DNA from 2 places in the Pseudomonas coleopterorum genome. Region 2 is predicted to be linked to the other one. Evidence: predicted binding sites of a transcription regulator. Region 2 holds the regulator's gene; the other holds the start of a gene.
The links. The regulator FliA, encoded in region 2, starts transcription of late flagellar genes. The targets are predictions, from matches to a motif close to CTAAAGTTTNNNNNNNNNNNGCCGNTAA.
Positions count from the first base shown of each region.

Region 1 (11,104 bases), 2.6 Mb from region 2:
GAACTGTGCGCTCTGCGAAGGGCCAGGGCGCTTGAGGATCTCGCTGAAGGACCGCTCGCCGCCAATGTAGTAATGCAACGCGCTCATGCCGATGCACAGGCTCAGGTTGCCCTGGCCGGGCGTTCGAGTAAAAGTGCGTTCCGCCACATCGCCCCAGGCGGCGGCCACGTGCTGGAGCAGATCGATACTGAAGTTGCTGGGGATCAGGTGCGACTGCGCGCGCTGCTCGACCGGCAAGTCCAGGTAGGCCTTGATGGCCTGAACCAGGTCGCTCGGGTCGAGCCCGATCAGGTGCGGCAGTTGGTCGTCGCCATACAGGGTCTTGTAGCGGGGCCCGCTGTCTTCACCGGGCGCTATGGCGAACAGGCTCGAAGCCAGGCTGGCCGGCTGCACACGGACCAGGGGGCTCCACGCATCCAGCACTTCGGCCAGACGCAGGATCGCCTGTTGACGCATCTGGTTGCAGCGAGAGCTGCCCAGCAGCAACGAGGCCGCGTAACTTTGCTGAACGGTCGAGCTACGGCCTGGAGGAATCAGCGGATCGTTGATGGAAAGGTTCTGCAACTGATGCGCCAGGGCTGCCTGATACAACTGGTGCAACTCCAGCCACACCCCATCGGGCACCGGACAGTACAGCAGACTGGCGCGCAACACGGGCCCGTTCAGGCAGTGCAGGGCACGCTGTGCAGCGGTGGCCAGAAGGGTGGCCCGCTCCTTGGTAACACGATCCTTGGTAGCGGTTGCGGAAATACGCAGCACGATCTGCTTGTAGCCGATCGCCAGATGGTTCTGCAGGGCCTGGCACAGGTTGGCGACCTTGCGCGAGCGCTCGTCGAGCACGATGGACTGGTTGAGGAAGTGTCGTTCCAGATGCTTGCAGACGAAATACACCTCGGGCCTGAGCAGCTCGAGCAGTTGCAGGCGATTGTCGCTGGGCGTGAGCAACTGGTTGAGCTCGCCCAGGCCCTGGTACAGCAACCGGGCGGTTTCCCCCAGATTGGCCTTGGGTAGCGTGGCAATCCAGCGTTTGAGGTCGCGCGGGGTCGCTTCGCAGAAGGTCAGGCTCAACTGCGATGGCGTCGGAGCGCGCAACAACAGATGGGGGCGTGGCGACATCGGTCGTTTCCTGGTTCGACTCAGGTCATCGTGCGACAGCGTGAACGATGACGAAAGACAGGCCATTCATTTGGCCGTATGCGAAGACTCTAACAGCATTGGATAACGGTCGCAGCCTCGATGTCGCCAAGGCTGCGCCGTGCCAGCCGCAAGCGGCTCAGATATCAGACAACAGTTGCAGGCGTCGCTGGGGCCACGTCCTGCGCAACGGCCGGGCGCCCCAGGCCTTGCCCCATGTTCACGGGTGACAGGTTGGCCAGGTGGTGAGCCCACTCGACCTGTTCCGGGCCGAACAGCATGACCACGGTCGAACCCAGTTTGAAACGGCCCATCTCGGCGCCTTTTTCCAGATGGATCGGCGCCCGTGCCGCTTCGTCGTAGCGAAAGGTCTTGAGTTCGCGCTTGGGCGGCGTTACCAGACCGGCCCAGACGGTTTCGATCGAGGCGACGATCATCGCGCCCACCAGCACCATGGCCATCGGCCCGCGCTCGGTGTCGAAGATGCACACCACGCGCTCGTTGCGCGCGAACAGCTCGGGGACGTTCTCGGCGGTGGTCTGGTTGACCGAGAAGATACGCCCTGGCACGTAGATCATTTCGCGCAGGGTGCCGGCCAGCGGCATGTGCACTCGATGGTAGTCACGTGGCGACAGGTAGATGGTGGCGAACTTGCCCCCCATGAAGGGCGCTGCGTTGGCAGGATCGCCGCCCAGCAGTTCGAGCACGCTGAAGCTGTGGCCCTTGGCCTGGAAGATGCGACCGTGTTCGATGGTACCCAGCTGACTGACGGCTCCGTCGGCTGGGGAGAGGATCGCACCGGGCGTTGGGTCCAGTGGACGTGCGTCGGGTTTCAGGGCGCGGGTGAAGAACGCGTTGAAATTCTCGTAGGCGCTCAGGTCCTCGACCTCGGCCAGGGACATGTCGACATCGTAGCGCTTGGCGAACCAGCGGGTGAACGCATCCTTGAACCATCGCGAACGACATTCGGCCACACAGCCGGCCAGGCGCGAGAGCAGGTGATGGGGCAGCAGGTACTGACTGATGATGAACAAGCGATCTTTCATTGAGTGTCCTTAAACTTCGATAGGGGTGTCGGGGTGGTTGCCCCATTCGCCCCAGGAACCGGCATAGCCCTTGACGCGTGGATAGCCAAGCGCCTTGGCCACCAGATAGGTGAAACCAGAGCGGTGATGTGTCTGGCAGTGCGTGATGATTTCCTTGTCGGCGGTGATACCCAGGCCATCGAGCAGCGGTGCGACGTCGCTGCGAATGCGCAACTGACGCGCCGGATCCATGGCCGCGGTCCACTCCAGGTTGATTGCACCGGGAATGTGCCCTGCCTTGGCTGCCAGCACCTTTTCACCGGTGTATTCCAGCGGGCCGCGGGCATCCCAGATGGCCAGGTCGGCGGCGCCCAGACGGCTCTGCAGATACTCGCGGGTGGCGATGGGCTCGTCGTGCAGGGTGAGCGGTACCGGACCGCCTGCGCTGGCCGGTGTGTCCTGGCTCAGCGGCAGGCCGGCGGCCTCCCAGGCCAGGATGCCGCCGTCGAGGTAGTGATAGCGTTCATGGCCGATGACGTCGAGCAGCCAGATGAAGCGCCCGGCCCAGCCGCCGCCTTCGTCGTCGTAGACCACATAGGTCGCCTCGGGCGTATGCCCCAGCTCACCGAACAGCTTTTCCAGAGACGACAATCCAGGCAGCAGCCCCGGCGCCGGCGGCTGGCCCAGCTGGGTACGCTTGGGATCGACGAAATGCGCCCCGCGAATGTGCCCGGACGCGTAGCGTGCAGCGCTGGTCAAGTCGACCACGATCAGGTTGGCGGCATCGAGCCGGGCGTTCAGCTCATCGGGCTCGATCACCAGGGGCAGGCCGGAAAAGTCAGGCATTCGGGTCTCCAGACGAAACGGAACGGCGATTGTAGCGCAAGCCTCAGCGGCTGCGGTTGGTAAAGGTGTCCAGGGCGCGCTCGATGCACTGCGCGCTCTTGCCGAAGCCCTGCACGCTGATCTCGGAGAACGGACGCCCGCCCTGGTCGGCCACCAGCAGCGTATGCACTCGCCCATCGACACCCAGCGAGCGCAGCAGCAGGTGTTCACCGCGGAACAGCGCGCGCAGGGTCGCCGGCAACAGGGCCTGCAACTGCGCGCTGTTGGCGGTGCCCATGCGCAGCTGCGTCGGTTGCGCGAGCAGCCGCTGCAGCAGGCCGTTGTGCTCGATGCCCAGGCTCAGCGCCGCGACTTCCTTGGGCAGTCCGGCGCTCTGGTGCACGCGCAGGCTGCCGTGATTGCGGTCGACCATCAGCAGCAGCACGCGCTGCATGCCGCACGCCAGCAGGGCATCGCGCGCGCAAGTGGTCAGGTGCAAAGCATTGTTGAACGGCGTCGGCGTGGTCAGCAGTTGCGTGCACAGTTGCCGCCAGTGCGCCAGCGCCTCTTCGCTCGGTGCCGGGGCTGGATCGGTGTCGGGCGCCGGTCCCTTGTATGGTGGCGGCCACAGCAGGTTGCGTGCCGGATGCCACAGGTCGGCGGCGCAGTGCACTCGGGCACTGTGCACCGCGTGTTGATGGACCTGCTGTTGAACCTGTTCCAGCGGCACTTGCAGGTACAGGCAGCTCAGGTACTGCCAGCGCTGAAGGTGCGGCGTGAACCAGCCCTGTTGCGCGGCCAGGGCGAGGCCGTTGGCCATCAGAATGGTGTTGGCGGGCTGGTTCAACCAGCGCCGCAACGCCGGCTCGTCGTCCAACTGCTGTTGCTGGCGCAAACGATGCTGATTGTCGCGGGCAATGTGCAGCGCCTGCACCAGCGCCCGACGCTCCTCCAGCAGCAGCCGATAGCCATGCAGCACCCAGGCGGGAAGGCGCCATTTCTGCGCCAGTGCCTGACACAGCACCAGCAACGGCACACCGAACAGCTCCTGCTCGACCTTGACCGCCGCTTCACCTTCACCGGTGACGCGCCGCTGCCATTCATCGAGCAGCTCGGGGTAGGTCGCCGCCAACGGCCACAGCGGTGAAAGAAACAGCAGGCTGCCCCAATGAATTTCCTGCCACAGCCGCGCCAGCCTTGCGGCGAACAGACCATTGGCCTGCTGGCTGGCGTGCTGGCTGATCATCTGCAGCTGGCGCAAGGTCAGGGGCATCTGTTGCGGCTCCTGGGCGGGCAGGCGCATCAACAACTCTTCGGCCCGCGACAGGCCCAGCCGGTTCAGCGCCACTTCGAGGCTTTCCGCCGGCTCCGCCAGGCTGTTGCTGGCATGCCGGTTGGCTTCGCGCATCACGCTGAGCACCAGTGCGGGGCTGTGCTGCATCAGGTCGGCGATGTCGCGCAGCGAGCGGCGCCGATCCTTGATCGCGGCGCGAACCTTGTCGTGGTACAGCTTGGGAATCGGCAGGCGCACGCCGTCGAGCAGTGCGAGCCAGGTGTCTAGGGTTTGGGGCTTGGCGTTGGACACTATGCTTATCCTGATGCATGCCTGAATGCAGGCCGACTACACGAACGGACCAAACTGGCTTTTGAAAACCGCTGCCTATAGTCTGGCGCAGTTCTGCCGATAAGGAGAACAACAGATTCCACACCACCTTTTTCGTCCCTGAACCCGACTTCTGAAGTGTTTTTTATCCATGGCTAAAATCATTGGCATCATTGTCGTGTTCGCGAGCGTGCTGGGCGGATACGTTCTTTCACATGGTCAACTGGCCGCCCTGGTCCAACCCTTCGAGGTGATGATCATCGGCGGTGCGGCCTTGGGCGCGTTTCTGCAGGCCAACCCCGGCAGCACCACCATGATCGTGCTGAAGAAGTCGTTGAAGATGTTCAAGTCGCGCTTCAGCCATGCCTACTATCTGGAAGTGCTGAGCCTGCTGTTCGAGATTCTCAACAAGAGTCGTCGCGAGGGCATGATGTCTATCGAGGCCGACATCGAAGACGTCGCCGCCAGTCCGATCTTCGCCAAGTACCCCACCATCCTCAAGGACGAGCAGATGATCGCGTTCATCTGCGATTACCTGCGCATCATGTCGTCGGGCAACATGGCGCCGCACGAACTCGAAGGCCTGTTCGACATGGAACTGCTGAGCATGAAGGAAGAGCTCGAGCATCCGTCCCACGCCGTGACCGGTATCGCCGATGCGCTGCCAGGTTTCGGTATCGTTGCGGCGGTATTGGGCATCGTGGTGACCATGGCGTCGCTGGGTGACGGCGACAAGGCGGCGATCGGTGGTCACGTCGGCGCTGCACTGGTCGGTACCTTCCTGGGGATCCTGGCGGCCTACGGTTTCTTCGGCCCGCTGGCGACCTGCCTGGGCCACGACGCCAAGGAAGAGCTGAACGTCTACGAAGCCATCAAAGCGTCGCTGGTGGCTTCGGCGTCGGGCATGCCGCCGTCGCTGGCCGTGGAGTTCGGGCGCAAGGTGCTGTACCCGGCACACCGCCCAAGCTTCGCCGAACTCGAACAAGCCGTACGCGGTCGCTGAGTCATGGAAAACAACCAGCCCATCATCGTCAAGCGGGTCAAGCGCTTTGGCGGCGGCCACCACGGTGGCGCCTGGAAGATCGCCTTCGCCGACTTCGCGACGGCGATGATGGCGTTTTTCCTGGTGCTCTGGCTGTTGTCCAACGCCACACCCGAGCAGAAGATCGCCATTGCCGGTTACTTCAAGGACCCGATCGGCTTCTCCGAAAGCGGCACGCCCTATGTCATCGACCTAGGCGGCTCTCCGCAGCTCTCGCCCGAGAAAACCCTGAATCCGGACGTCGACGTCTCGCCGCCCAAGCCGGAAACCTCGAATCAGGTGGAAGCCGAACAGGCCCAGCAAATAGCCGAACAGGTTGAAAAGGAACGCCTGGAACTGCTGTTGCAGGAGCTGCAGAACAAGGTCGACGAAAATCCCCAACTGCAGAAATTCAAGGACCAGATCCTTTTTGAAATCACGCAGGACGGCTTGCGTATCCAGATCACCGATGCCGAGAACCGGCCGATGTTCGACCTGGGCAGTGCGCGGCTCAAGCCTTATTTCGAGGACATCCTGCTGGCCATGGCCGACACCATCAAGGCGGTGCCGAACAAGATCAGCATCAGCGGCCATACCGACGCCAAGCCCTACGCCGGCAGTGCGTCGGGCGGCTTCGGCAACTGGGAGCTGTCGTCCAACCGCGCCAATGCCGCGCGTCGAGCCCTGGTGGCGGGCAGCTATCCGGAGGATCAGATCGCTCGCGTGGTCGGCTATGGTTCATCGTCGTTGTTCGACCGCAAGGATCCGCTGAACTCCATCAATCGCCGCATCGACATCGTGGTGCTGACCAAAAAGGCCCAGCGCGACATCGAAGGTGATCAGCCGGCATTGGAAGCGCCCAATCCCGGTACGGCCCCCGGTGCTGCGCCACCAGGCGCTTCGATCGGCGACCCCAGCGCACCGGTGCAGCCGCGCGAACTGCGGCAGCGCCTGAACCTGTTCGAAGACGGCTCGGCCAAGCTGGTCGAGCCGGGCAAGCCTGCGCCCTGAGACGATAAGCCGTTAGAAACCCCGGCCGATGCGTTCGCGCAGGCCCCTGTGGATATCTCGCGCTTGCACCGGCAGTGGCGTCTCGCGTTGGCCTGCCGGCAGGCGCATGGCCGCCTCGCGGTGATAGGCCTCGATGAGGAAGTCCAACTGCTGCGGGCGGGTCAGGGTCGGCCAATGCGCCAGGTATTCGGGCAGTGCCTGATCGCCCAGCCGATACAGGCACAGGCGCCGGTCCCACGAGGTGGCCTTGCCAATGCAGAACGGTATCCACCAGCGCCGCGCGCTGCAGTGCGAGATCATCAGGATCACGTGGGTGCAGTCGCGGATATGCGCAGTGAGCGTTTCGGTGACGTGCAGCGTGGTCAACGAATCGAAGTCCATCACGTCCATGCCCACCTCGATCCCGGCCCTGCGCAAGTATTTCCTGACCCGCAAGGCCTGGGGCAGATCGACATGCTGATAGCCAATGAACACGCTCATCGCCCAGGTCCGCCGGCAATGAATCGAGCAAGTCGCAGGCAAGCAACGGGCAGGTGGGACATGGAAAGCCTTCATCGTGGGTGCTGAAGGCTGAAAGATTGTTCAATGCCGTTTAAGCGGCAAGGGATGTCATCGAAAAGAGACAAGCCCTACTGCTGCCGGTAATTATCCTTACAGACGAAGCCTATAGCTTCTGCACCAGCGCACGCACGGTGCCGACGATGCGCTCCACTTCGGCATGGTTCAGGGTCAGGGGTGGCAGCAGCCGAATGGTAGTGCCCCGGGTCACGTTGATCAGCAGGCCATGCTCTTCTGCGGCTCGCTGCATCAGTTCGCGGCAGGGCCGGTCCAGCTCCACACCGATCATCAGGCCCAGGCCCCGAACGGCTTTGACGCCAGGCATGTTTCCCACTTCGCTACGCAGCCGTTCGAGCAGCGCATGCCCCTGGCGCGCGGCGTTATCCAGCAGTTGCTCGCGCTCGATGATGTCGAGCACCGTGCAACCGACCCGGCACGCCAGGGGGTTGCCGCCAAAGGTGCTGCCGTGGCCACCGGGCTGGAACAGGCGGCCCACGGCCTCGGTGGCCAGACACGCACCGATCGGAATGCCATTGGCCAAGGCCTTGGCCAGAGTGACCACATCGGGCTGGATGTCGGCATGCTGGTAGGCAAACCACTGACCAGTGCGGCCAATGCCGGTCTGGATCTCATCGAGCATCAACAACCAGCCGTGGCTGTCGCAATGCTCGCGCAGGGCCCGCATGTAGGATGTCGAGGCGACGTGCACACCGCTTTCGCCCTGGATCGGCTCGAGCAGCACCGCCACGATGCGCTGGCCGAACGCCTGGGTGACAGTGGCCAGCGCATCCAGGTCGCCGAAGGAAATCCTGATGCAGTCTCCAGGCAGTTGGCCCAGGCCGGCGCTCAGGTGCGCACCGTCACTGGCCGCCAGGGTGGCCAGGGTGCGGCCGTGAAAGGCGTTGTCCATGACCACCACCAAGGGCTTGGCGATACCGCGGCTGTGGCCGTGCAGCCGGGCCAGCTTCAACGCGGTCTCGTTCGCTTCCGCGCCGGAATTGTTGAAGAACGCCAGGGCAAGCCCGGACTTCTCGGCCAGCTTCGCGCCCAGCCGCTGTTGCCAGTCGATGGCGTACAGGTTGGAGGTGTGCAGCAACAGCCCGGCCTGCTCGACGATGGCGGCCACCACCTCCGGGTGGCTATGCCCCACGTTGGTCACTGCTACCCCGGCCAGGGCATCCAGGTATTCACGGCCCGCGTTATCCCACAGACGAGTGCCGCGACCATGGCTGAACGTCAGCGGCAGCGGTTGATAGGTAGGCATCAGGTGGCTTGCGCTCATCATGGAAGTCTCGGCGGTGAAATGAATGTGCAGTATTGCTTTCAACCTCAGGTGGATAAATGGCGTTAAGCTGAATGCACCTTTCACCGGGAGTTGATAATGGACCTGTTCCAGGCGATGCAGGTGTACGTAAAAGTGGTGGAGCTAGGCACCATGACTGCAGCGGCCAAGGCGTGCGATCTGTCCACGACCATGGTCAGCAACCACTTGCAGGCACTGGAGCAGCGTCTGGGCGTGAGCCTGTTGCTGCGCACCACGCGCCGCCAGCAGGTGACCGACGCCGGGCAGGCCTACTATCAGCGTTGTCTTGAGGTGCTGGGGCTGGTCGCCGATTCGGAGCGCTGGGCCGAACGCGCCCAAGGCACCGCGCAGGGACTGTTACGCATCACCGCGCCGCCGACCTTCGGCGCTGAGTGCCTGACACCCGCACTGGCGGGATTTCTCCAACGTTATCCACAGATCAGCGTCAGTCTCAGCCTCAGTGACCAGGTACACGACATGCTCGACGGGCAGTTCGACGCCGCACTACGGCTGGGCAATCTCGAACCCTCGACCTTGATCGCCCGTCCGCTGGACGACTATCGATTGAGTATCTGTGCGTCCCCGGACTACTTGCGTCGCCATGGCACGCCTTGCGATCCCGAGGAATTGGCTGCGCATGAGTGCCTGCAATTCATGTACAACCCGGGCGATGAGTGGCGCGGGACGCAGAAACGTTGGTCCATGCAGGGGCCGGATGGATCGATTGGCGTCGAGGTGCAAGGGCGACTGGTCACCAACAGCAGCGCGGGACTGCGTCAGGCCGCTCTGGCGGGCATGGGCCTGGTCATGCTCCCTGATGTGCTGGTGCGCCGCGACCTGGAAGAGGGCAAGCTGGTCCAGGTGCTGGCTCGATACGCACTGCCCGGCAGACCCATGCACCTGCTTTATCCACAGGCGCGCTACCGTTCCCCCAAGCTGCGCGCCTTCGTGGACTACATCGTCCAGGCGCTGGGGCCTCAGGACAGGACCGGTCAGTAGGTGTCCTGGGTCAGGCTGGCGATGATCGAGCGGTAGCTGTTCATGCGCTGTTGCTGCACACGGCCGTCTTCCAGCGCCCCGAGCAGAGCGCAACCCGGTTCGCGGTCGTGCTTGCAGTCGCGGAAACGGCAGGTGCCCAGCAGGTCGGCGAACTCGATGAAGCCGGCCTCGACATCCGCCCGGCTGACGTGGCCCAGGCCGAATTCACGGATGCCGGGTGAGTCGATCAGTTCGCCGCCGCCCGGGAAGTGGAACAAGCGTGCGGTGGTGGTGGTGTGCGTGCCCTGGCCGGACCATTCCGACAGCGCACCCACCCGCGCCTGCACTTCGGGCAGCAGGCTGTTGACCAACGACGACTTGCCCACCCCCGACTGACCGACGAACACGCTGATATGGCCGTCCAAACGTGCCTGCAACTGCTGCATGCCATCGCCTTGATGCGCCGATACTTCCAGCAATGGATAACCCAACTGTCGATAGACCGCCAGCAGCGCGTTGAGCGCGGGCGCGTTCTGCTCGTCGATCAGGTCGGCCTTGTTCAGCAGCAGCAGGGGATGGATGCTGGCGTGTTCGGCGGCCACCAGGTAGCGGTCGATCAGGTTGGCATGGGGTTCGGGCATGGGCGCGAACACGATGACAATCAGGTCAACGTTGGCCGCGACCGGCTTGAGCTGCCCGCGGCTGTCGGGACGGCACAGTTCGGTGCTGCGCGGCAGCTGCGCGACGATGACCCCGATGCCTTGGTTGCCGGCGCGCCAGACCACCTTGTCGCCGGTGACCAGCGAGGGCAGGTTGGCCCGCAGGTAGCAACGGCAGACCTGACCGGCGTGCTCGCCTTCCAGTGCCTCGACTTCCACCTGAACACCGAAGTGGGCGATGACCAGCCCCGTCTGCTCGGGACCCAGGTCGCCGCCTTCGAGGGTCTCCAGGGCCTGGGACTCGCGCTTGGCGGCGCGTGCGGCGCGCTCGCCCTGGATTTTTTCGATGCGCCAGTTCTGGCGGCGGTTCAGTTGGCGTTTGGCCATGTGTGTTCCGTGTAAATGAGTTCAAGCGTGAACGAAGGCGGGATACTAGCACGCCCGGCTACGCTAGACTGCGCAGCTACACCCAGGAGCCCCCCCAATGCAGAACCCACAGAACCTGATCTGGATCGACCTGGAAATGACCGGTCTGGACCCGGACCACGACGTCATCATCGAAATGGCCACCATCGTCACCGACAGCGACCTCAATACCCTGGCCGAAGGCCCGGTCATCGCCATCCACCAGAGCGACGAGATCCTGGCCGGCATGGACGAGTGGAACACCCGCCAGCACGGCGGCTCGGGCCTGACCCAGCGCGTTCGCGAAAGCACCGTCAGCATGGCCCAGGCCGAAGCACAGACCATCGCCTTTCTGGAGCAGTGGGTGCCCAAGGGCAAGTCGCCGATCTGCGGCAACAGCATCTGCCAGGATCGCCGCTTCCTCTACCGCCACATGCGTGAGCTGGAAAACTACTTCCACTACCGCAACCTGGACGTCTCGACCCTCAAGGAGCTGGCCGCGCGCTGGGCGCCCGAGGTCAAGGACAGCTTCAAGAAGGGCAGCACCCACCTGGCCCTGGACGATATCCGCGAATCGATCGC
Region 1 covers NZ_FNTZ01000001.1:389,233-400,336, forward strand. Annotated here, with positions in the region: gene BLV18_RS01730 (cyclic-di-GMP receptor FimW-related protein) at 1-1,116, opposite strand, end outside; gene asd (archaetidylserine decarboxylase) at 1,281-2,180, opposite strand; gene BLV18_RS01740 (rhodanese-like domain-containing protein) at 2,190-3,005, opposite strand; gene BLV18_RS01745 (HDOD domain-containing protein) at 3,049-4,569, opposite strand; gene motA (flagellar motor stator protein MotA) at 4,739-5,590, shown strand; gene motB (flagellar motor protein MotB) at 5,594-6,619, shown strand; gene BLV18_RS01760 (TIR domain-containing protein) at 6,632-7,099, opposite strand; gene BLV18_RS01765 (aspartate aminotransferase family protein) at 7,284-8,459, opposite strand; gene BLV18_RS01770 (LysR family transcriptional regulator) at 8,559-9,479, shown strand; gene rsgA (small ribosomal subunit biogenesis GTPase RsgA) at 9,473-10,504, opposite strand; gene orn (oligoribonuclease) at 10,602-11,104, shown strand, end outside.
Region 1: the regulator FliA is predicted to act here: its motif matches at 4,645-4,672, upstream of motA (flagellar motor stator protein MotA).

Region 2 (11,104 bases):
ATGGGCATGGTGCCCGGCATGCCGCACCTGGCCTTCATCACCCTGGGTGCCATCGCCGGTGGCGCCGCCTACCTGTTGTGGAAGAAGCAGAACGACGTCAAGGTCCAGGCCCTGGCCGAAGTTCAGCGCCAACAGGAACTGTTGCCATCGCCGACGCGCACCCAGGAAACCAAGGAGCTGGGCTGGGACGACGTGACGCCCATCGACATGATCGGCCTGGAAGTCGGCTATCGCCTGATTCCCCTGGTGGACCGCAACCAGGGTGGCCAGCTGCTGGCGCGGATCAAGGGTGTGCGCAAGAAGCTGTCCCAGGACCTCGGTTTCCTGATGCCGACGGTTCATATCCGCGACAACCTTGACCTTGCTCCCAGCGCCTATCGTTTGACGCTGATGGGTGTGATCCTGGCCGAAGCCGAGATCTATCCGGATCGCGAACTGGCGATCAACCCGGGTCAAGTGTTCGGCTCGCTCAACGGCATCACCGCCAAGGATCCGGCGTTCGGTCTGGACGCGGTGTGGATCGACGTCAACCTGCGCAGCCAGGCGCAATCCCTCGGCTACACCGTGGTCGATGCCAGTACGGTAGTGGCCACGCATTTGAATCAGATTCTGCAGAAACACGCGCATGAGCTGATCGGTCACGAAGAAGTGCAACAACTGCTGCAAGTTCTGGCAAAAGGCTCGCCCAAGCTGGCTGAAGAGCTGGTTCCAGGCATCCTTTCGCTGTCCTCGCTGCTCAAGGTGTTGCAGGCGCTGTTGGCCGAACAGGTGCCTGTGCGCGACATTCGCAGCATCGCCGAAGCGATCGCCAACAACGGTCATCGGAGTCAAGATACCGCCGCGCTGGTCCAGGCCGTACGGGTCGGTTTGTCCCGTGCCATCGTGCAAAGCATTGTAGGCGTTGAGCCGGAGCTGCCAGTTATCACCTTGGAGCCAAGGTTGGAACAGATATTGCTAAATAGTCTGCAGAAGGCTGGTCAGGGTCAGGAAGAAGGCGTTTTGCTGGAACCGAGCATGGCGGAAAAGCTGCAACGATCCCTGATCGATGCGGCGCAGCGGCAGGAGATGCAGGGCCAACCGGTGATACTGCTGGTGGCCGGTCCGGTCCGCGCGATGCTGTCACGCTTCGGTCGCCTGGCGATCCCCAACCTTCACGTACTGGCCTATCAGGAAATCCCTGATAACAAGCAAGTCACCATCGTAGCGACAGTAGGGCCCAACGGCTGAGGTAGTGGGTTATGCAAGTGAAGCGATTTTTCGCCGCCGACATGCGTCAGGCCATGAAATTGGTCCGCGATGAGCTGGGTGCCGACGCTGCCATCATCGGCAACCGTCGCATTGCCGGCGGCGTCGAGCTGACCGCTGCCCTGGACTACAAGCTGTCGGCCCTGGCCCCGCGCGTGCCGAACCTGGAATTGGAAGAAGAGCTGCGCAAGACCCAGTCGCGCATCGTCTCCGCCCAGGCCGAACTGAGCACCCGTGGCGCAACCGACGCCGCCACCAATCGTCAATTGGTCGCCGGCCTGCCGTTGACCGCCGCCGAGCCGTTGGTGGAGCCGCGTCGCGAAGAGCCAGCACGTACCCAGCCCGCACCGGCGCCTCAGCCTGCGGTCGACCAGCGCGTGTTCGATTCCATGCGTTCGGAACTCAACGGTCTGCGCCAGTTGCTCGAAGTGCAGCTCGGCTCCCTGGCCTGGACGCAGCTGCAGGGCAGCAAGCCGGCCCAGGCCAATCTCTGGCGGCGCTTGCAGCGCATCGGCCTGTCTGGCCCGATCGCTCGCGAACTGCTCAGCCTGACCAGTGAAATTCACGAGCCACGGCAGGCCTGGCGGATGCTGCTGGCGCACTTGGCGCGTATGATTCGCACGCCGGACGTCGAACCGCTCGAAGAAGGTGGCGTGATCGCCATGGTCGGCCCGGCCGGCATGGGCAAGACCACCACCCTGGCCAAGCTGGCGGCGCGCTATGTGCTCAAATACGGCTCGCAGAGCGTGGCTCTGGTGAGCATGGACAGTTTTCGTATCGGTGCTCAGGAACAGCTCAAGACCCTGGGCCGCATTCTCAACGTTTCGGTGACTCAGGTGGATCCGGGCCAGTCATTGGTACAGGCCCTGGAGCCGCTGCTGCGCAAGCGCGTGGTCTTGATCGACACCGCCGGCCTGCAGGCCAGCGATCCGGCCCTGCGCATGCAGCTCGAAAGCCTGGCCGGACGTGGGATCAACGCCCGCAACTACCTGGTGCTGGCGACCACCAGCCAGAAGCAGGTGCTGACCGCGGCCTACCATAGCTACAAACGTTGCGGTCTGGCCGGGTGCATCCTGACCAAACTCGATGAAACGGCCTGTCTCGGCGAAGTGCTGAGCCTGGCCATCAGTCAGGAACTGCCGATTGCCTATCTCACCGATGGGCCGCGCATTCCCGACGACTTGCATCTGCCGCGGCGGCACCAGCTGGTCAGCCGCGCGGTGAGCGTGCAGATGCAAGAAGAGCCCAGCGAAGAGGCCATGGCCGATATGTTCGCAGGTCTCTACCACAGCCCCGACAAGCGAGTTGGCTGAGGTGAAGAACGTTAGGCAAGCACAATCTTCCTGCATCGTAGGGTTGCCAGGAATTACTCGAGCAATCGAACTGGCAGCCACTGGTGTGGCCTCGGTCTAGACAAGGTAAAGAACGAACATGGGCAGCATGCATCCCGTACAGGTGATCGCGGTGACCGGCGGCAAAGGCGGCGTCGGCAAGACAAATGTGTCAGTGAACTTGTCCCTGGCGTTGGCCGAGCTCGGCCGCCGGGTCATGTTGCTGGACGCCGACCTTGGCCTGGCCAACGTCGACGTATTGCTGGGCCTGACCCCCAAGCGCACCCTGGCCGACGTGATCGAAGGTCGCTGCGAACTGCGTGACGTGATGTTGCAGGGCCCTGGCGGCATTCGCGTGGTGCCGGCGGCCTCCGGCACCCAGAGTATGGTGCACCTGACCCCGGCCCAGCATGCAGGCCTGATCCAGGCCTTCAGCGACGTGGGCGACAACCTCGACGTATTGATCATCGACACCGCTGCCGGTATCGGCGACTCCGTGGTGAGTTTCGTACGCGCGGCCCAGGAAGTGCTGCTGGTGGTGTGCGACGAGCCGACTTCGATCACCGATGCCTACGCCCTGATCAAGCTGCTCAACCGCGACTACGGCATGAATCGCTTCCGGGTCCTGGCCAACATGGCGCAGAGCCCTCAGGAAGGCCGCAACCTGTTCGCCAAGCTGACCAAGGTGACCGACCGCTTCCTCGACGTGGCCCTGCAGTACGTCGGCGCCGTGCCGTACGACGAGTCGGTGCGCAAGGCCGTGCAGAAGCAGCGCGCCGTCTACGAGGCGTTTCCCCGCTCCAAATGCTCGCTGGCCTTCAAGGCCATCGCGCAGAAGGTAGACACCTGGCCATTGCCGGCCAATCCCCGCGGCCACCTGGAGTTCTTCGTCGAACGCCTGGTGCAGCAAACCAGTGCAGGGCCCGTATCATGAGCGCCAGCGGATACCGTATGTACAGCAAGGCGTCGCGCGACTCGCAGCAGCATCAGCTGATCGAGCAATACGCGCCGCTGGTCAAGCGCATTGCCTATCACCTGCTGGCGCGACTGCCGGCAAGCGTGCAGGTGGAAGACCTGATCCAGGCCGGCATGATCGGCCTGCTGGAGGTTTCGACCAAGTACGACTCGAGCAAAGGGGCCAGTTTCGAGACCTATGCCGGCATTCGTATTCGCGGCGCGATGCTCGACGAGGTGCGCAAGGGTGACTGGGCACCGCGTTCGGTGCACCGCAATACCCGCATGGTCAGTGATGCCATTCGCCGAATCGAGTCAAAAACCGGTCGCGACGCTAAAGATCACGAGATTGCGGCCGAACTCAATCTGAGTCTGGATGATTACTACGGGATCCTGAACGATACCTTGGGCAGCCGCCTGTTCAGTTTCGACGACCTGCTGCAGGACGGCGAACACGAGGGGCTGCACGAAGACGGCGCCAGCGGTTCGCTGGAGCCCTCGCGGGATCTGGAGGACGAGCGCTTCCAGGGTGCGCTGGCCGAGGCCATCGCCAACCTGCCCGAACGCGAGAAGCTGGTGTTGTCGCTGTATTACGACGAAGAGTTGAACCTCAAGGAAATCGGCGAGGTACTGGGTGTCAGCGAATCGCGCGTCAGCCAGTTGCACAGCCAGTGCGCCGCGCGACTGCGCGGGCGCTTGGGAGAGTGGCGGGCACGCTGAAGGAACGGCGAGATCGGTGCGGGCTTTTTCGCGGGCAGAGCCCGCTCCCACAGTCTCGACCTATGTGGGAGCGGGCTCTGCCCGCGAAGAGGCCCGTTGGCGTAGCGCGTGTAAGCGATCTGCAGCGGCAAGTGGCTCAGGCGAATTCGATTGTTATGCACGCTCAGAGGCTGGGCGTGTTCAAGACTGCTGGAGGTCTAATTGGACAAGAACATGAAAATCCTCATCGTCGACGATTTTTCGACGATGCGGCGCATCATCAAGAATCTGCTGCGTGACCTGGGCTTCACCAACACCGCCGAGGCCGACGATGGCAACACCGCCTTGCCGATGTTGCACAGCGGCAACTTCGATTTCCTCGTCACCGACTGGAACATGCCGGGCATGTCGGGCATCGATCTGCTGCGCCAGGTGCGCGCCGACGACCGCCTCAAGCACCTGCCGGTGCTCATGGTGACCGCCGAGGCCAAGCGCGAGCAGATCATCGAAGCCGCCCAGGCCGGGGTCAACGGGTATGTGGTCAAGCCTTTCACTGCGCAAGTGCTGAAAGAAAAAATCGAAAAGATTTTCGAGCGCGTCAATAGCTGAAGTCTGCAATGGGGGCGCAATGGACCACAAACAAAGCACGTTGGGGGACTTCGAGTCGACCCTGAAGAAACACGCCGTCGAGCTGGTCGACAGCCTTGAGAAAGGCCGTTTCGGTGAAGCGGTGCAATTGATCCACGAACTGAATCAGACCCGCGATCGCGGTTTGTATCAGGAAGTCGGCAAGCTGACCCGCGAGCTGCACAGCGCCATCGTCAGTTTCCAGATCGATCCGACCATTCCCCAGGCCGAAGAGGTGTCGCAGATCACCGACGCGACCGAACGCCTGTCGTACGTGGTGCGCCTGACCGAGAGCGCAGCCAACCGGACGATGGACCTGGTCGAGCAGAGCACGCCTGTGCTCAATACGCTGAGCACCGAGGCCAGCGCCTTGAGCGCCGACTGGCAGCGCTTCATGCGCCGCGAAGTGGCCGCCGACGAGTTCCGCGAACTGGCCCGCCGGGTGGACGGATTCCTGACCCGCAGCGAGCAGGGCAATCGTGAAGTGGCCAGCCACCTCAACGACATCGTGCTGGCACAGGATTACCAGGACCTCACCGGCCAGGTCATCAAGCGCGTTACCGCGTTGGTCACCGAAGTGGAAAGCAACCTGCTCAAACTGGTCCTGATGGCCAGCCAGGTGGACCGCTTCGCCGGCATCCAGCACGACCACGAAAAGCTTCGTGCCGAAAAAGATCAAGAAAAACATCCTGCCAAGGGTGAAGGTCCGCAGATTCATGCCGATAAACGTGAAGACGTCGTATCCGGTCAGGACGATGTCGACGATCTGCTGTCCAGTCTGGGCTTCTAGGCCACCGCCTGCGTCTGACTGTGTTGACCGTTAATCACGTATTCCAGGGAGCATCCACATGAGCTTCGGCGCCGACGAAGAAATCCTTCAGGATTTCCTGGTAGAGGCCGGCGAAATTCTCGAGCAACTGTCCGAACAACTGGTCGAGCTGGAAAGCCGTCCCGATGATGCCGACTTGCTCAACGCAATTTTTCGCGGTTTTCACACTGTAAAAGGCGGCGCCGGCTTCCTCCAGCTCAACGAGCTGGTGGAGTGCTGCCATATCGCCGAAAACGTCTTCGACATCTTGCGCAAGGGTGAGCGCCGGGTTGACTCGGAACTCATGGACGTTGTGCTCGAGGCCCTGGACGCGGTCAATGGCATGTTCGCCGAAGTGCGCGAGCGCGCCCCGGTCACGCCGGCCAGTGCGCAGCTGCTCGATGCGCTGGCGCGTCTGGCCGAGCCGGCAGTGGCCGTCGCAGCACCCGCAGTGACGGCTGCACCGCCCGTGGCGACACCGGTCGTTGCACCGGCTCCGGCGCCTGGCGACGACATCACCGATGACGAATTCGAGCAGTTGCTCGACTCTCTGGGTGCTGCCAAGGCGCAGGCTGCTGCGCCAGCCACTGCTGTGCCCGATGTGCCGGTCAGTGACGAGATCACCGACGACGAATTCGAATCGCTGCTCGATCAACTGCACGGCAAGGGTCAGTTCGCCGTCGACGCGTTGGCGCCTGCTTCCACAGCGCCGGTTGCCTCGGAAGTTGCCGATACGCCAGCCGTTGATACCGTAACGGCTTCAACGGCTGCCCCGGCACCGGGCGACGAGATCACCGACGACGAGTTCGAGGCGCTGCTCGACCAGTTGCATGGCAAGGGTGCGTTCACCGCCGATGCGGTCAAGCCGCAACCGCCCGCCGAAGTGCAAGCCCCGGCTCCGGTGAGCGATAACATCACCGACGACGAATTCGAATCATTGCTCGACCAGCTGCACGGCAAGGGCAAGTTCAGCGATGTTGCCAGCCTGCCCGACGCGCAGCCGACTTCTGCCGTAGCGGCGCCGGTTGCGGCCCCGCGCAAGGCCGAGGCCGCTCCGGCACGTGCGCCGGTGGCCGAGAAACCGGTTGCCAGCGAAGCCGAGACGACCGTGCGGGTCGACACCGCGCGCCTCGACGAAATCATGAATATGGTCGGCGAACTGGTGCTGGTGCGTAACCGCCTGGTCCGCCTGGGCGCCAACAGCAGCGACGAGGCCATGTCCAAGGCGGTCTCCAACCTCGACGTGGTCACCGCCGACCTGCAGACCGCCGTGATGAAGACGCGGATGCAGCCGATCAAGAAGGTCTTCGGGCGCTTCCCGCGCCTGGTCCGTGATCTGGCGCGGCAGTTGAAGAAGGAAATCCATCTGGAGCTGGTCGGTGAAGAAACCGACCTCGACAAGAACCTGGTCGAGGCCCTGGCCGACCCGTTGGTGCACTTGGTGCGCAACGCCGTCGACCACGGCATCGAGACACCCGAAGAGCGCGAGCGCAGCGGCAAGGCGCGCGGTGGGCGGGTGGTATTGTCGGCAGAGCAGGAGGGTGACCACATCCTGTTGTCGATCAGCGACGACGGCAAGGGCATGGACCCTGCGGTCCTGCGTGCCAAGGCCGTGGAAAAGGGCCTGATGGACCGCGATGCGGCCGACCGCCTGAGCGAATCGGACTGCTACAACCTGATCTTCGCGCCGGGTTTCTCCACCAAGACGGAAATCTCCGACGTGTCGGGCCGTGGCGTGGGCATGGACGTGGTCAAGACCAAGATCAGCCAGCTCAATGGCTCGATCAACATCTTCTCGGCCAAGGACCAGGGTTCCAAGATCGTCATCAAGGTGCCGTTGACCCTGGCGATCATGCCGACGCTGATGGTGATGCTGGGCAACCAGGCGTTTGCCTTCCCGTTGGTCAACGTCAACGAGATCTTCCACCTGGACCTCTCGCGCACCAACGTCGTCGACGGCCAGGAAGTGGTCATCGTGCGCGACAAGGCGCTGCCGTTGTTCTACCTCAAGCGCTGGCTGGTGAAGTCCGCCGCTCACGAGGAGCAGGGCGAGGGGCATGTGGTCATTCTGTCGGTGGGCACTCAGCGTATCGGCTTCGTGGTGGACCAGCTGGTCGGCCAGGAAGAAGTGGTGATCAAGCCATTGGGCAAGATGCTGCAGGGCACGCCGGGCATGTCCGGCGCGACGATCACCGGGGACGGCCGTATCGCCTTGATCCTCGATGTACCGAGCATGCTCAAGCGCTACGCCGCGCGGCGTATCTGATCGTAGTGGAGTGTTTATGGCAGTCAAGGTCCTGGTGGTGGATGATTCTGGTTTCTTCCGCCGCCGCGTCTCGGAAATTCTCTCGTCGGACCCCACCATCCAGGTGGTCGGGACCGCCACCAATGGCCGCGAAGCGATCGATCAGGCCCAGGCGCTCAAGCCTGATGTGATCACCATGGACTACGAGATGCCGATGATGGACGGCATCACCGCCGTGCGTCACATCATGCAGCGTTGCCCCACTGCGGTATTGATGTTTTCCTCGCTGACCCACGAAGGCGCGCGGGTGACCCTCGACGCCCTCGACGCGGGGGCGGTGGATTACCTGCCGAAGAATTTCGAAGACATTTCTCGCAACCCCGAGAAGGTCAAGCAGATGCTCTGCGAGAAGGTCCATACGATCTCGCGCAGTAACCGCCGTTTGGGCTCGCACTTCACGGCGCCGGCTGCGCCGGCCGCACCTGCGGCCACGTCAGGTGCCAGTACCGCAGCGGCGTCTTCGCGGCCAGCGCCAAGCCGGTCACCATCGCCTGCCACGAGTGCGCCAGCCACACCTGCGCGCGCTCCAGCGCCCGCGGCCAGCAACGCAACGCCGCGGCGCAAGCCCTACAAGCTGGTGGCGATCGGCACCTCCACCGGCGGCCCGGTGGCCCTGCAGCGCGTCCTGACCCAGTTGCCCGCGCATTTTCCGACCCCTATCGTGCTGGTCCAGCACATGCCGGCCGCGTTCACCCGCGCCTTCGCCGAGCGCCTCGACAAGCTCTGCCGGATCACCGTCAAGGAAGCCGAGGACGGTGACGTGTTACGTCCCGGGCTGGCCTTGCTGGCGCCCGGCGGCAAGCAGATGATGATCGATGGCCGTGGCGCGGTGAAGATCCTGCCGGGTGACGAGCGGCTGAACTACAAGCCCTGCGTCGACATCACCTTTGGCTCGGCGGCCAAGTCCTACGGCGACAAGGTGTTGGCGGTGGTACTTACCGGCATGGGCGCCGACGGGCGAGAGGGCGCGCGTCTGCTCAAGCAGGGTGGCAGTCAGATCTGGGCCCAGGACGAGGCCAGTTGCGTCATCTATGGCATGCCCATGGCCATCGTCAAGGCTGGCCTGGCCGACGCCGTCTACAGCCTCGACGACATCGGTCGGCACCTGGTCGAGGCGTGCGGCTGATGGATGTCTTGAGCCTGATCGGGATCATCCTCGCGTTCGTCGCCATCATCGGTGGCAACTTTCTCGAAGGCGGCCACCTGTCGGCTCTGCTCAACGGTCCGGCCGCGCTGATCGTGGTCGGGGGAACCCTGGCCGCGGCGCTGATCCAGTCGCCCATGAGCGCGTTCAAGCGCGCCCTGCACAACGTTCGCTGGATCATCGTTCCGCCCCGGATCGACATGGCCGGGGGCATTGATCGCGTCGTCAACTGGAGCCTGGTCTCGCGCAAGGAAGGCTTGCTGGGCCTTGAAGCCAGCGCCGAAGCCGAGCCCGACGACTATGCCCGCAAGGGCTTGCAGCTGCTGGTCGATGGCGCCGAGCCGGCGACCATCCGCAACATTCTCGAAGTCGATCTGTACAACCGCGAAACCCGCGATCTGCAAGCGGCCAAGGTGTTCGAAAGCATGGGTGGCTATGCCCCAACCATCGGCATCATCGGTGCGGTCATGGGGTTGATCCACGTCATGGGCAACCTGGCCGATCCCAGCCAGCTGGGCAATGGCATCGCCGTGGCGTTCGTGGCGACCATCTATGGCGTGGCCAGTGCCAACCTGCTGCTGTTGCCGGTGGCGCACAAGCTCAAGGCATTGGCCCAGCGGCAGGCGGCCTATCGGGAAATGCTGCTCGAAGGACTGCTGTCCATCGCCGAGGGCGAGAACCCGCGCTCCATCGAAATGAAGCTGCAAGGCTATCTCGACTAGGAGAGCAAGCCATGGCCCGTCGTCGTCGCATTGAAGAGCCGGAGAATCATGAACGTTGGCTGGTGTCCTACGCCGATTTCATCACCTTGCTGTTTGCGTTCTTCGTGGTGATGTATTCGATCTCGTCGATCAACGAAGGCAAGTACAAGGTGCTCTCGCAAGCGCTGGTCGGGGTCTTCAATGATCCGGACCGCAGCATCCGGCCGATTCCGATCGGCGAGGAGCGACCCTTGACGACCCGTCCGGCGCAGCCGTTGGTGACCGACAGCGAACAGCCTGAAGCGGCCGTCGGCGAGGCGGCCGATCCGCTGCAGACTATCGCAAACGATGTGCGTCAGGCGTTCGGTGACCTGATCGCCTCGGATCAATTGACGGTACGCGGCAACGAGTTGTGGATCGAGATCGAGCTCAAGTCCAGCCTGCTGTTCGGCAGCGGCGATGCGATGCCCAGTGACATGGCGTTTTCGATCATCGACAAGGTCGCGACCATTCTCAAGCCTTTCGACAACCCGGTGCATGTCGAGGGATTCACCGACAATCAGCCCATCAGCACGGCGCAGTACCCGACCAACTGGGAGCTGTCGACCGCACGGGCGGCGAGTATCGTGCGCATGATGGCCCTCGAGGGAATCGACCCACGCCGCATGGCTGCGGTGGGCTATGGCGAGTTCCAGCCGGTGGCCGACAATGCCACCGCCGATGGGCGAGGGCGCAACCGTCGGGTGGTGCTGGTCATTTCACGCAACCTGGACGTACGTCGCAGCATCACCAGTTCAGGCAGTGCCAATGCGCAGCCGGATGCGGCGTTGCGTCGTGCTGGCACACAAACTGCACTGACGCCGCTAAACGCGCCGTCGGCGGCTGGCTCTGTCAAAAGTCCGCCGCCCGGCCCATAAATTGAAGCATCACTGTCTCGGCGGCTGTTGACCGAGGGGAAACCACCATCATGAGAGTCTGGGCAGTAGCCAATCAAAAAGGCGGGGTCGGCAAGACCACGACCTCGATCGCCTTGGCGGGTTTGCTGGCCGAGGCAGGCAAACGCGTGGTCGTGGTCGATCTCGATCCACACGGCTCGATGACCAGTTATTTCGGGCACAATCCGGACGAGCTGGCGCACAGCTGCTTCGACCTGTTCCTGCACAAGGGCGCAGTGCCTGCAGGGCTCGCCCACCAGTTGCTGCTACCGACCAGCGAGGCCAACGTCTCGCTGTTGCCGTCGAGTACCGCACTGGCCACGCTGGAGCGGCAGCAGCCTGGGCAGAGCGGGCT
Region 2 covers NZ_FNTZ01000001.1:2,976,623-2,987,726, reverse strand. Annotated here, with positions in the region: gene flhA (flagellar biosynthesis protein FlhA) at 1-1,227, shown strand, start outside; gene flhF (flagellar biosynthesis GTPase FlhF) at 1,239-2,558, shown strand; gene fleN (flagellar synthesis regulator FleN) at 2,677-3,510, shown strand; gene fliA (RNA polymerase sigma factor FliA) at 3,504-4,250, shown strand; gene BLV18_RS13315 (chemotaxis response regulator CheY) at 4,464-4,838, shown strand; gene BLV18_RS13310 (protein phosphatase CheZ) at 4,858-5,646, shown strand; gene BLV18_RS13305 (chemotaxis protein CheA) at 5,705-7,930, shown strand; gene BLV18_RS13300 (protein-glutamate methylesterase/protein-glutamine glutaminase) at 7,947-9,095, shown strand; gene BLV18_RS13295 (flagellar motor protein) at 9,095-9,835, shown strand; gene motD (flagellar motor protein MotD) at 9,847-10,731, shown strand; gene BLV18_RS13285 (ParA family protein) at 10,782-11,104, shown strand, end outside.